Regions from separate parts of the Paenibacillus vulneris genome, predicted to be linked through region 2. Evidence: riboswitches for the same ligand, from Rfam matches in the RefSeq annotation. Region 2 holds a riboswitch; each other region holds the start of a gene.
What was found. A riboswitch is a leader RNA that binds a small molecule or an ion and turns the genes downstream of it on or off. The one in region 2 is predicted to bind cobalamin.
Positions count from the first base shown of each region.

Region 1: linked by a shared signal. The riboswitch ahead of cobJ (precorrin-3B C(17)-methyltransferase) and the one ahead of ABEA66_RS22610 (energy-coupling factor ABC transporter permease) in region 2 are both predicted to bind cobalamin.
Region 3: linked by a shared signal. The riboswitch ahead of nrdI (class Ib ribonucleoside-diphosphate reductase assembly flavoprotein NrdI) and the one ahead of ABEA66_RS22610 (energy-coupling factor ABC transporter permease) in region 2 are both predicted to bind cobalamin.

Region 1 covers NZ_BAABJG010000006.1:614,207-618,726, forward strand. The annotation lists gene cobJ (precorrin-3B C(17)-methyltransferase) at 1-1,559, opposite strand, end outside; cobalamin riboswitch at 1,783-2,008, opposite strand; gene ABEA66_RS08245 (helix-turn-helix domain-containing protein) at 2,242-2,625, shown strand; gene ABEA66_RS08250 (hypothetical protein) at 2,636-2,830, opposite strand; gene ABEA66_RS08255 (NAD-dependent epimerase/dehydratase family protein) at 2,996-4,024, opposite strand; gene ABEA66_RS08260 (hypothetical protein) at 4,433-4,520, opposite strand, start outside.
Region 2 covers NZ_BAABJG010000026.1:55,597-60,116, reverse strand. The annotation lists gene ABEA66_RS22615 (thioredoxin domain-containing protein) at 1-1,318, shown strand, start outside; cobalamin riboswitch at 1,430-1,616, shown strand; gene ABEA66_RS22610 (energy-coupling factor ABC transporter permease) at 1,757-2,524, shown strand; gene ABEA66_RS22605 (energy-coupling factor ABC transporter substrate-binding protein) at 2,521-2,805, shown strand; gene cbiQ (cobalt ECF transporter T component CbiQ) at 2,798-3,601, shown strand; gene ABEA66_RS22595 (energy-coupling factor ABC transporter ATP-binding protein) at 3,598-4,443, shown strand.
Region 3 covers NZ_BAABJG010000015.1:599,984-604,503, reverse strand. The annotation lists gene metE (5-methyltetrahydropteroyltriglutamate--homocysteine S-methyltransferase) at 1-1,512, shown strand, start outside; cobalamin riboswitch at 1,880-2,086, shown strand; gene nrdI (class Ib ribonucleoside-diphosphate reductase assembly flavoprotein NrdI) at 2,226-2,585, shown strand; gene nrdE (class 1b ribonucleoside-diphosphate reductase subunit alpha) at 2,572-4,520, shown strand, end outside.

The sequences.
Region 1 (4,520 bases), on a different contig from region 2:
TCGAATTTCTCCTTCCGGTATACGATGCCGATATCCTCGTGCACCGCCCCATAACAAGCCATTCCGCACCCGTTCAAGCCGATGCGCAGCTCCTTCGGCACGCTCAAGCCGCCGATCCGCTTCTGCAGCTCCTCAGCGTACGGAATCGCATCCGCCTTCTCCGCATTGCAAAAGTCGCAAGCTTTAAGCTGCGCTACATCGCCGATCGGCGCCAGCAGGAAGCCTTCCTGCCGCAGCTTCGTCGTAATGTCATCGGGATTCGATGTCGGAACCCGGATAATCATTTGGTGATGGGGCGTATACTCCATCGTCCCCTTCTCGCCAACGACCTCAGCCAGCGCAAGCATCTGTCTGGCGGTAAAACGCTTCTCGGCGACGCCCGGACTTACCGCAAGCTCGAAGATCGCTTGCTGGCGGAACAATCCCGCCGAGGCAGGCGTGCTGCCCGGCTCCGTGACCACGCCTCGGCTGAGATCGGACAGGCGCAGCGCCTCCATCGCCAGCATTAGCGGCGAGTCGGTACCGGGGCCGCTGCTCCGCTCCTCGCGCTCAGCCACACTGACCGCGCTGACAGCCAGCACCGCTCCGCCCGTGCTTCCGCCGCCGGCGGAGCTTGCAGGAGCCGTCTCCCTTGCGGTGCGGGCCACGGCTTCCCGGCCGCTTTCCACTTGGCCTTCGCCTTCCCAAGCCCAATCCTCGTCATCCGCATCGACCGCCTCTGCCTCGTCCCACTGCTGCAGCGCCCAAGGCTCCGCCGCTTCCTGCAGCCGTTGGTGCGGCTTAAGCGGCTGTACATCGGCGCCGAGAGTATACTTGCGCTGATAACCGCGCGGGGTGATCATCAGACCGTCGTAGACCGTCGTCGACGCATTGCCGATAATGACCGTCGTCAGCATCCCGATCTCATGATCGAGCATATCGCGCAAAGTTGTCAGCACCACATGCTGACGGTCCCGGTAGGCACTCTTCACGATGCCGACCGGCGTCTCCGGCGAGCGGTATTTCAGCAATATGCGCTGCGTCTCCACAATTTGCCGGGTTCGTCTGCCGCTGCGGGGGTTGTACAGCGCAATGACGAAGTCCGCCTGGGCCGCCGCCTCGACGCGCCGGGCAATCAGCTCCCACGGCGTCAGATGATCGCTTAAGCTTATCGTGCAGGCATCGTGCATGACCGGGGCCCCAAGCAGCGAGGCGGAAGAGTTAATCGCCGATATGCCGGGGATTATCTCGACTTCCACGCCGCCGTCCCGCCTCCAGCCTTTTTCCATCAGCACCTCGTACACCAGTCCGGCCATCCCGTATACACCGGCATCGCCGCTCGAGATAACCGCTACCTTTTTCCCGGACTCCGCTTGCCGAACGGCCTCCTGAGCCCGGCTCACTTCCTCCGTCATCCCTGTCCGTACAATCTCCTGATCGGTGAGAAGTCCACGGATAAGATCCACGTACGTGTTATAGCCGATGATAACTTCACTTTCTTCAATGGCCTCCCGCGCCCGTTTCGTAATATGCTCGAAGCTTCCCGGTCCGAAGCCGATGATAAGCAGTTTTCCCGCCATTCGCCGCACATCCTTTCCTTCCTATATAAATACATCATGATGGTTGCAACTCGAACATGTCTTCCTTACTTTTATGCAGCACAAAAAAGAGCATTCCTACAGAAAGTGTTAGAAATGCTCTTGCAGCCCGCGTTCTCAAGAATTCCAATGACATTACATTCGATATGCCATTACCATTCCTTAAGTAAGCCGATCTCTAACACCTCCCTATCCTCGTAGGTCAACAGTGTTTTGAAATTAGGCAGGTCTCCTGACTTCGAGCTTCGTCATCCGATTCCCTTCCCAGACGCGCTCTATGGCGCTCCAGTGGCAACAACATCGGCATAACAAGCCTTTCTTATGGAAAGGCACTCTTCACAGTGGCGGGACCGTGCCGGCTTTGCACCGGGCTTCCCTTTTAAGCCAAATGAGGCATGATTTCATTCAGCACCTAATTCATCCGTATTTGATTGTCCAGAGTCATCATATCACCCGGAGCGAAGCTTTGTCTATAACTGCGCGCCCTCCCGCCGTTAACGACAAGCCGTTCGATGCCCCGGGAGGTATGGGCCGAAGTTCTTATTTTTTACAGCATACCCATTGAAACAAAACGATAGCTTACGAACAATATAGCCGACTATACAGAAGAGCTGGAATGAGGAAGGTCAGCCGATTTACAACAGCAAAGGTGGAAGGATGCTCTATGAAATACGGGCAGCGAATAGCCAAACTGCGGAGCAAAGGGTACATGACCCAGGAAGAGCTTGCCTATAAAGTAGGAATTACCCGTTCCGCCCTTTCTCATTATGAAAATAATAGGAGAGAGCCGGATTATGAAACCATTCAAAAAATTGCCGATATATTCGGCGTATCGATAGACTATTTGATGGGCCGCACGGATCATCCCGGAAGCTTTGCGGACGGCACGGAGGAATTTATCAGCTATCTTGAGCTTTCGGACGAAGCTATTCTGGACAAATTCATTCTGACTATTGACGGAAGAGAACTCACACTGGAGGAGTCCAAAAGCTTCATCGCTTTCATTCGGTCCGAGCGTTCTCTCCCTGCCGACAAAAATAAGCCATGATGAGGTACGGCTACTTGCTGTACTCCATCATGCCTAGTTCCTTGTACATATATGAAAATAACGGTTTATCGAGGCCTTTGTATTGAGGCTTGATCGGTTCCTTCACGGCTTCTTGAAGAGCCAGCCATTGATCGTACTTGTCTCTGGGGATACCGAGCTGATTCAGGACGGTGTCGATATCCACCGTTTTCTTGTTCTCTTCCATTTGCAACCCACACTCCATCTCGTCTCATAGACTTTCAATGTCTAGTATTATATCGGAGATGTTCAAAAAAAGGTGTCGCATACTGGGAGTGTTTTGGTAAAAAACACCGATCATTTTGTCGAATAAGCTATTCTAAATAAATCTTTATCAACGCGGTTCAACGGCTTATAAAGAGGAAGTTTTCAGCCTTCGGGCCGATTTCTTCACGGCCATACGGCGAATCAGCATACTGGCTGCCACAGGCTCGGGCGCCGTTTCCTGAACTCCATTGATTTTGTCCATAAGCCTTTGGTACATAAAATCCCCCATAAGCTGGGTCAAGCCCTCCCGCAGCTGGATCCTGGGACTCCATCCCCAGCCCTTGGCCGCTTTGTCCCAGGAAACGCAGACATGCAGATGGTCCTCCGGACGCGCCGTTACGAATACGGGCTTTACTTTTTGATTCGTCATCTCATTCATCAGCTCGAACAATTCCAGAATGGACGTTGCCGTTCCCGTGCCTATGTTGTAGGTATCGCTGTTGGACAAGGACAGGGCTTGAACGTTGGCGGAAGCCACATCGGATACATAGACGAAATCCCGGGTCTGAAGGCCTTTCCCTTGAATGATGGCTTTCTCGCCGTTGACGAAGGTTTCCAGAAAGGCCGAGATTACGCCCCCGCTTCCATACCTCTTTTGCCGGCAGCCATACACGTTCGCATACCTTAAAATCGTGTAGTTAAGTCCATACAACGCGCCGTACAGCTTTATGTATTCCTCGGGAGCCAGCTTGGACATTCCTGTGCAGGAGACCGGAGCGCATGGAGCGGCTTCGTCAATCGGCTTAGGCTCATAGGAACCGTAGACCTCTGCGGAGGATCCGTAGACCAGCTTCTTGATCGAAAATTCCTTGCACAGATCCAGCAAATAGATCAATCCGCGCAAATTGGGACTCAGCCCCCGAACGACCATCGCTTCGTTCAAATCGGTTTTCTCCGCCAGATGGATACAGTAATCCGGCTGCTCCAGCTCAAAAATATTTCTTAACTCCGTGCTGGCAACATCCATTCGATACAGCTTGCATGCCGGATGCAGATTCGCTTCCTTCCCTGTGCTCATATTGTCGACTACTACTACATCCAGCCCTGCCTGAATGGCACAGTCCACCGTATGGGACCCTATAAAGCCGACTCCGCCTGTAATTAGTACTTTCATCCTTATCCCTCCACCGATTCGATATTGTCGTTTAAGCGTTCGTTCGGGTGCTTTCCCAAAGTCCTATATCCTTAAGCGCATGATGCGCTTGACCCGTCGAATATTGATACATTTTGTATCAATATAAACAAAAAAAGGCCTCCAGTCAAGAGGTCCCAGAAAAGTTAACCGAAATTAGGTGCCGCCGCCAATTTTAGTAGGAAAGACGGATTGTTCCATGATCCTACGCTCTTGAGCAAAGAACAGGAACTCACATCCTGGTTCTCCAGGGACATCATGACTAGGTCCGATCAGAACACAAGCTCTTCTTGGGCGGCTTTTTATTCACTTGGAAGCTGATCTGTGCGGGAGGATAACGGGAGTTTTATGTAAACCAAAGAGGTAATTTTAGTCATCTACAGGGGCTTACTAGCAGGAAGAACCAGGAGTCGGGGGCAGCGTATCAGGTCCATGAGGACCGAACAATGCAAGCTTGCTCGCATCAATGTTCAACTGC
Region 2 (4,520 bases):
ATTTGCAAGATACTCTGTAGACGAGAAGTGGCTGGTGCCGCATTTTGAGAAAATGCTCTATGATAACGCGCTGCTGGCCTGGACCTACCTGGAAGCCTACCAGTTGACCGGCAAGACGAAATATTCCCGTACGGCCGAAGAGATATTCGCTTATGTGCTTAGGGATATGACCGACCCGGCAGGCGGCTTCTACTCTGCGGAGGATGCCGACTCGGAAGGGCACGAGGGGAAGTTCTACGTATGGGAGCAGGATGAGATCCTGAAGGTATTGGGCCTCGAGGACGGCGAGCTTTATTGCGACCTTTATGACATTACCAAGGAAGGCAATTTTGAAGGTCAAAATATTCCTAACTTAATCCAGCATGATGTGGAGACTTTTGCCCGGCTCAAAGGATTGGATCCCGATCTATTATCTGAAACCATCGGGAGATGCCGACAAACCTTGTTTGCATACCGTGAGCAGCGTGTACATCCGGGTAAGGACGATAAAGTGCTGACCTCCTGGAACGGACTTATGATCATGGCTTTGTCCAAAGGCTATAAAGTGCTGGAACGGCCTGAATATTTGGAAGCGGCTGCCAAGGCGGCTCGTTTTATTGTCTCCCGATTAAGGCGTCCGGATGGAAGGCTGCTCGCCAGATACAGGGATGGAGAAGCGGCATTCGCCGCATACCTGGATGACTATGCGTTCCTGGTATGGGGGCTAATTGAGCTGTATGAAGCGTCCTTTGAGCTCGAATTCCTGCAGCTGGCTGTGGAGCTTAACGGGCAGATGATCGAATTATTCTGGGATGAGGAACATGGCGGCTTGTTTTTCTACGGAAGCGACAGCGAGCAGCTGTTTTCCCGGAACAAGGAGATATACGACGGTGCGCTGCCTTCCGGCAATGCGGTGGCGGCCATGAATTTCTTAAAGCTCTCCAAGCTGACTTATGACGCCAGGCTGTCGCAGATTGCCAAGAGGCAATTGCAAGCCTTCGCAGGCTCGGTTGAACGGTATCCGACAGGGCATTCGATGCTCCTGATCGCTCTGGATTATGCGTACAGTCCTTCCAGCGAGATTGTCATTGCCGGCGATCCGGAATCCGGGACAACCAGGGAGATGCTTGCCACGGTGCGCCAAGGCTTCAGACCCCACTCCTCCGTATTCTTGGTCCCGCCGGGGGAAGAAGGCGAGAAGGTTCGTCAATTCCTCCCTGTAGTTCAGGACAAACAGGCAATCGGCGGCAGGCCGACGGCGTATGTTTGTGAGAATTTTGCATGTCATTCCCCGATTACGGATTTGGAAGAGCTGGAAGAAGTGCTGCATTCTTCTTAAGAACGGCCTCCTTAATGGAAAGCCTCCTTTTTTATCAAGGAGGTTTTTTGTATTCCAAGAAGGAATTCGATGACATACCACGAATATGGAATAGCTGTACTAATATTATTGGATCATGAATATCCATTAGGTGCCTTTGTGAAGACAAAGGGTAACAGGGAATCGGGTGCAAATCCCGAGCGGTCCCGCCACTGTAAACGGGGAGTTTCTTTCATAATGTCACTCGGTGTAACGCCGGGGAAGGCGAAAGAAGCAACGATCCGTAAGCCAGGAGACCTACCTGATGGTATGCACCCAGATCCCTTCGCGGAAAGGAGAGGTGTACGAGAATGAATCGGCAAACATTAGAGGTGTTGTCGTATTTTCACGCGTACCCGTGACCTATCCTGCTGGATAGGTCTTTTTGTTTCATCACATTTATTATGGAGGATGTATCGGATGAGTAGAAGAAAATGGGCCAGCAGCCTGCTGCTTGTGTTAGGGTTCGTCTTGTACCTGATGGTTAATGAGCCGCAATCGGCTTATGCCATGCATATTATGGAGGGCTTTTTGCCGCTCGGCTGGGCTGTGTTTTGGTGGGTCGTCTTCATTCCTTTCTTTATTCTAGGATTGAGAGCTTTAATCCGCATTACGAGAGAAACCCCTGAGCTCAAAATTATGCTGGGCTTGGCCGGAGCGTTCACCTTCGTATTATCTGCCCTGAAGATTCCTTCGGTCACTGGCAGCAGCTCGCATCCGACCGGAACCGGTCTCGGAGCCGTGATGTTCGGCCCTCTGCCGATGAGCGTATTAGGCTCCATTGTATTGTTGTTTCAAGCCTTGCTATTGGCACATGGCGGATTAACGACGCTGGGAGCCAACGCGTTCTCAATGGCTGTGGCCGGACCGGTCGTAGGTTATTTTGTCTACAGATGGATGATGCAGGCGACAGGGAAACAAAAATGGTCCATTTTCATAGCAGCGGCTTTGGCAGATTTATCTACCTATGTAGTCACTTCCATGCAGCTGGCGCTGGCATTCCCGGCGGAGCAGGGGGGTATCGCGGCTTCCTTCGTGAAATTCGGTGGTATTTTTGCCATTACCCAAATCCCTCTGGCTATCAGTGAAGGCCTTCTGACGGTATTGATCTGGAACTGGCTTCAAGCTTACAGCCCGAATGAATTGTCCCTGCTTCAACGCAAAATGAAAGGAGCCCGCGAATCATGAAAACCAGCTCGAAAAATATGCTGATACTGGCTGCCGTAGTCTTATTGGCCGCTTTACCATTGCTGCTTGTCAAAGGGGATTTCGGAGGCGCGGATGATGCGGCCGAGGAAGTGATCAAATCACTGCATCCGTCCTACGAACCTTGGTTCTCTTCCTTCATAGAGCCTCCTCCGGAAACGGAAAGCATGCTGTTTGCCCTGCAGGCCGCCCTGGGAGCCGGGTTTATCGGATACACGATCGGTTTATTCAAAGGAAGAGCGACCAAGCGTAACCATGATTAAACAAATCGACGTCATTTCTTATAGCAATAAGCTGCGAGCCGTTTCTCCCATGTGGAAAAGCGGTTTCGCTGCTCTTTTGCTCCTGCTGTCCTATCTGTCTCATCCTGTTGTTCAGCTTCTGATGTTCATCTGGATTTCGGCATGGATTGCAGGTTATGCCAAGGTTCCGCTCAGGTTATATAGTACACTTCTGTTCAGTTCGCTTCTATTGTTTGCAGCAAGCTTGCCCGCTTTATTGTTGGAAATTCATTCGTTTGAACAAGGGCAGTTCCGGGCAGAAGGCCTGACGCTGCTCGCTTATTCTCATTGGTCTCTGAGTTTGAATCCATCGGGCGTAGAGCTGACGGTGAAGCTGCTGTGCCGAATTATGGCTTGCGTAGCCGCATCCATGCTGTTGATTCTGACTACTCCCATGCCGGAGCTGTTCCAAGTCATGAAAAAGCTGCGGGTGCCTTCTCTGGTGCTCGAATTGATGCTGATCACTTATCGCTTCTTATTTCTTCTGCTGGATACGGCTCATGACATGTATACCGCTCAACGAGCCAGAGGAGGGCAGCAGGGCTTCACAGGAAGACTGAGAGACACGGCTCTGCTAATCGTCCGGATGTTTGCCAAAACCATGCAGCGCTATCAAGGGCTGGCGAACGGAATGGTATCCCGGGGCTTCACCGAAGAGATTCGAATGCCCCCTTACCAAGGCGGGGAGGTACCGGCAAGGTATAAGTGGGAAGGCAGCATCGGTTGGATTTTGCTGGCAGGGTTGGAATGCTGGTTTAGATGGAGGGAAATCGGATGAAATCGATATTGGAAGCACGTGGTCTAAGCTACAGCTACCCGGGGACAGCCTCTCAGGCGCTTCAGAATCTGAACATGAATATACCTGAGGGGAAAAAAACGGCGATCTGCGGCCATAACGGCTCGGGGAAGTCTACCTTTTTTTTACAGGCCATTGGCATTCATCGTCCGGTGGAAGGAGAGCTGGTCTGGAAGGGGAAGCCGCTTACCTATAATCGTGGTTCACTCAAGCAGCTCAGGCAGCAGATCGGCCTCGTATTCCAGGACCCCGAACAGCAGCTGATATTGAATAATCCCGCAGAGGATATCTCTTACGGATTGCGTAATGCCGGTATGAGGGAAGAGGAGATTGCCCGCCGAACGAATCAGATGCTCGTCGCTATGGAGCTGGAGCAGCTGGCGGATCAACCGATGCATCACTTGAGCCTGGGGCAAAAGAAAAGGGTTGCGCTGGCCGGTGTATTGGCGCTGGAACCGGAGCTGCTGCTGCTGGACGAGCCGACCGCCTATTTGGACCGGCGTTCCGAGCAGCAGCTGATAGAAGAGCTCGACCGCATACACCTGCAAGGCATTACGGTCGTCATGGCTACGCACGATATGAATTTGGCCTATGCCTGGGCTGATTGGGTATTGGTCATGGATAAAGGCCGGTGCGTGAGGGAAGGGACACCTTATGAAATATTTCGCCAAGAAGAGGAGCTGAGGCTGCTCGGCTTGGAGCAGCCCATACTTCTGGAATTATGGAGCGCGCTGCCTGAATCCTTGAGACAAGGGAAGGAAGCTCCCCGTGACGTGAAATCATTTAAACGGTTCATGCAAACCAGCGGTGCATACCTAATTTAAATTGCAACAGGGGGGGCATGAGATTGTAGCCCGGCCGTTTGCTTGGTAACCTACCTGCTAGAAAGAAAAAAGCTCCA
Region 3 (4,520 bases), on a different contig from region 2:
GATTTCGTTCATGGATACGACGGAAATCTGAATTCAATTCAAACAATTGGCTATCCGCAGGACAAGGTTTTGGGTGCGGGAGTCATTGATGGCCGCGGTATTTGGAAGGCGTCGTTAACCGGAAAGCTGGAGTTGTTGAAAGAGCTTGCGAAGGCAGTACCTGCTGACCGCTTGATTGTTCAATCTTCGTGCAGCCTGCTTCACGTACCAGTAACCGTAGAGCGGGAAACGAAGCTCACCTCCGATTTGAAAGGTGCTCTCGCGTTTGCCGATGAAAAATTGAACGAGCTCGTCCTATTGACCAAAGCTTTCTCCTCAAAGGAAGCCGTTCAAGGAGAATTGGAGCAATATGATCGTGCCATTCAAACGCTTCAGCAATCCGCCGAACGAAACCGCAGCGAGGTTCAGACCGCCGTTGCAGCTTTCAGCTCTCAAGATCCAGTACGTTCCGCTCCATTTGCAGAACGCTATGCAGCTCAGCAGGCGAAATGGCAATTGCCGCTATTTCCGACGACAACCATCGGCAGCTTCCCGCAGTCCGCTGAGGTGCGTAAAGCACGTCAATTATGGCGTAAAGGGGAATGGAACGACAAGCAGTATGCTGAATTTATCCGCGAGCAGATCGATACCTGGATCAAGATCCAGGAAGAAATCGGCATCGACGTGCTCGTACACGGTGAGTTTGAGAGAACCGACATGGTGGAGTTTTTTGGTGAAAAGCTCGCGGGATTTGCATTTACCCAAAATGGATGGGTACAATCCTACGGTTCCCGCTGCGTCAAGCCGCCGGTGATCTACGGAGATGTAGCGTTCATTGGTGAAATGACCGTTGAAGAAACCAAATACGCCCAGTCGCAGACGAGCCATCCTGTAAAAGGAATGCTGACAGGACCTATCACCATCATGAACTGGTCGTTTGTCCGTGAGGATATCCCGCGCGAGCAGATTGCATACCAATTGGCTTATGCTCTCAGACAAGAAGTAGAGGCGTTGGAGAAGGCAGGCATTGGCATGATTCAGGTGGATGAACCGGCAGTACGAGAGGGATTACCGCTTAAAGAGTCGGAGCAGGCAGATTATCTTGCATGGGCTGTCAAAGCCTTTCGCATTGCCACCTGCACAGTTCAAAAAACAACGCAGATCCACACCCATATGTGCTACTGTGAGTTCCATGACATGATAGATTCCATTGAAGCGATGGATGCGGACGTTATTTCCATCGAGACATCCCGCAGCCACGGTGAATTAATCCACAGCTTCGAGTTGAATACCTATAAGCTGGGAATCGGCTTGGGTGTGTATGACATTCATAGTCCGCGTATTCCGAGCGTAGAGGAAATGACGGGTATGATTGAACGCGCATTGCGTGTGTTAGATCCCAAATTGTTCTGGATCAATCCGGATTGCGGTCTGAAGACACGCGGTCTTGAAGAAACGGTTGCATCCCTTCGCAATATGGTGGAGGCGACTAAGACGGCGCGTGCCAAATACGAGCAGTCCGCGGCAAAATAAGAAGCAGGGTATAGGCCGTAATAAGACAGAGACAGACGTTACTTTGAATTGAAAGGCAATTCCATTGGATCTGTTCAAGCCGATGGTGAACAGCGGTATTCGTTTCGCGGAATGTGAAAGATGTAGCAGTTCAATTTTCTTTGTACCCAGGACTAAATAACTAATTTTTCGGATGATTAGGACCTGCGCAGCATGCGCCGGGTCTTTTTTGTCATCGACAAAAGGCTTGCTGCAGCAAGTCTCAGCGGCATTTTATATGCATGAAAATGACTGTCAGCTGTAGGCTGAAGTCTATGAAAATACTAAAACAAGGGCCATCCTATCCATTGACAAATACCATATATTGATATAGATTATTTATTGCCAACTATATATTGTTGTGACAGGTGCTTTTCGTTCAATAGAACGAGAAAGCTTAATAGGGAAGTCCGGTGAGAAGCCGGCGCGGTCCCGCCACTGTAAGAGAGGAGGATCGGTCTTGTATGCCACTGGCTTGGGAACCAAACAAGCTGGGAAGGCAGATCGATCATGATGATTCTCTAGCCAGGAGACCTGCCTGATCATTGACACGGCCTGCGGAGAACAGGAAGGTGTCCGTTACGTCTTTAATGAAGTATGTACATTTGCATGCTCGTTTCAGCGCATTCGGCCCTGTTAGCCGAACGCGCTTTTTTATGCCTGCTCCGCGGGGACTAAGGAAGGGGAAGAAATGCATGTTGATCGCTTATGACTCCAAGACGGGAAATGTTCGCCGTTTTGTCGAAAAGCTGAATATGCGAGTGGTTCAAATAGAGGAAATGATGACGGTGAATGAACCGTTCGTTCTAATCACCTATACTACGGGCTTCGGTCAAGTGCCTCAGAAAGTGATGTCCTTTCTTCAAAAGAATCATGCGAATCTCATGGGAGTTTCAGCTAGCGGTAATCGGAATTGGGGAGAAGGCTTTGCCCGAAGCGCCGATCTTATCGCGAAATTATATAAGGTACCGGTAGTAAGCAAGTTTGAGCTTTCAGGAACGAAGCAGGATGTAGAGCGGTTTAAACAGGAGGTGCGTTTGGTTGCTGCATATTGAATTGAACAATTTGTTGCTGCAAAGAGATACGGACGGCTTTTTTCAATTGGAAAAGGATAAGGAAGCCGTAAAGGCGTTTATGGAAGAAGTACATAGCAAAAGCGTACAATTCGCGGATACGAGTGCGAAAGTGCGCTATATGATCGATAACGACTATTACGAGGATGTATATCAGCAGTATTCACCGGCTGACGTTGAGGAAATTTACGAAATCGCGCATAGCTATCGCTTCGAATTTCCTTCCTACATGGCGGCATCCAAATTTTATACGGATTACGCAGTGAAGAGCAATGACCGCACGATGTACTTGGAGCATTACCCGGATAGAGTGGCGATTGTAGCGCTGCATCTGGCTCGTGGAGATATGAATACGGCTAGAACACTGACTACGGCCATGATGGACCAACGTGTGCAGCCGGCGACTCCGACATTTCTGAATGCGGGCAAGAGCCGTCGCGGAGAAATGGTTTCGTGCTTTTTGCTGGAAATGGACGATTCTCTGAATTCGATTAACTATGTTCTCGGCACATGCATGCAGCTTTCCAAAATCGGAGGAGGGGTGGCGGTCAATTTATCCAAATTACGCGGCCGCGGAGAACCGATTAAAGATGTAGAAGGTGCGGCAAAAGGCATTATGCCGGTGCTCAAATTGATGGAGGATGCCTTCTCCTATGCCGATCAAATGGGGCAGCGCAGAGGGTCGGGAGCTGCGTATTATAACATTTTCGGCTGGGATATTATGGAGCTGCTCGACAGCAAGAAGATCAATGCCGATGAAAAAACACGCCTTAAGACTTTATCGATCGGGTTGATCATCCCTAACAAGTTCTATCAGCTGGCGGAAGAAAACAAGCCTCTGCACGTGTTTGCTCCTTATTCCGTTTATAAAGCGTATGGAACCCATTTGGATGATATGGATCTTGATGCTATGTATGATGAATTACTGGCTAATGATCGTGTGCGTAAGAAAGTCGTGATGAGCGCACGCGATATGATGATCAAGATCTCCATGATTCAGCTGGAATCAGGCTATCCTTACATTATGAACAAAACCAATGCCAATCGCGTACACCCACTGAAGCAGCTGGGCGCGATAAAAATGTCGAACCTCTGCACGGAAATTTTCCAGCTGCAGGAGACATCGGAAATCAACGATTACGGCCAGCCGGATAGAATCCGCCGCGATATCAGCTGCAACCTTGCTTCCTTGAACATTGCCAACGTGATGGAGCTGAATAAAGTGAAGGAATCCGTTAAGGAAGGGATTACCGCACTGACAGCGGTCAGCGATATGACGACCGTCGCCAATGCCCCTGGCGTTGCCAAAGCGAATCAAGAGATGCATTCGGTCGGACTTGGAGCGATGAACCTTCACGGCTACTTGGCCAAAAATAAAATCGCTTATGAAAGCGAAGAAGCCAAAGATTTCGTTCGTGCTTTCTTTATGATGATGAACTATTACTCGTTGGAAAGAAGCATGGAGATTGCCAAAGAGCGCGGCGTTACGTTTGCAGGCTTCGAGCAATCCGACTATGCGAACGGCACTTACTTCGACCGTTATTTGGAAACGGACTACAGACCCGTTACAAGTAAGGTACAAGAGCTGTTCAAGGACATGACGATCCCGTCTCCCGAAGATTGGGCGAGCCTGAAGTCCGCTGTACAAGCTTACGGATTATATCATGCTTACCGGCTTGCGATTGCGCCGACACAGAGCATTTCCTATATCCAGAATGCAACGTCAAGCGTAATGCCGATTGTCGAGCAAATCGAAACGCGTACCTATGCCAACTCTACTACCTATTATCCGATGCCGTATTTGAGCAGAGATAACTACTTCTTCTATAAATCGGCTTATCAGATGGATCAGTTCAAGGTATTGGATTTGATTGCCGAAATTCAAACGCATGTGGACCAGGGAATATCCACGGTACT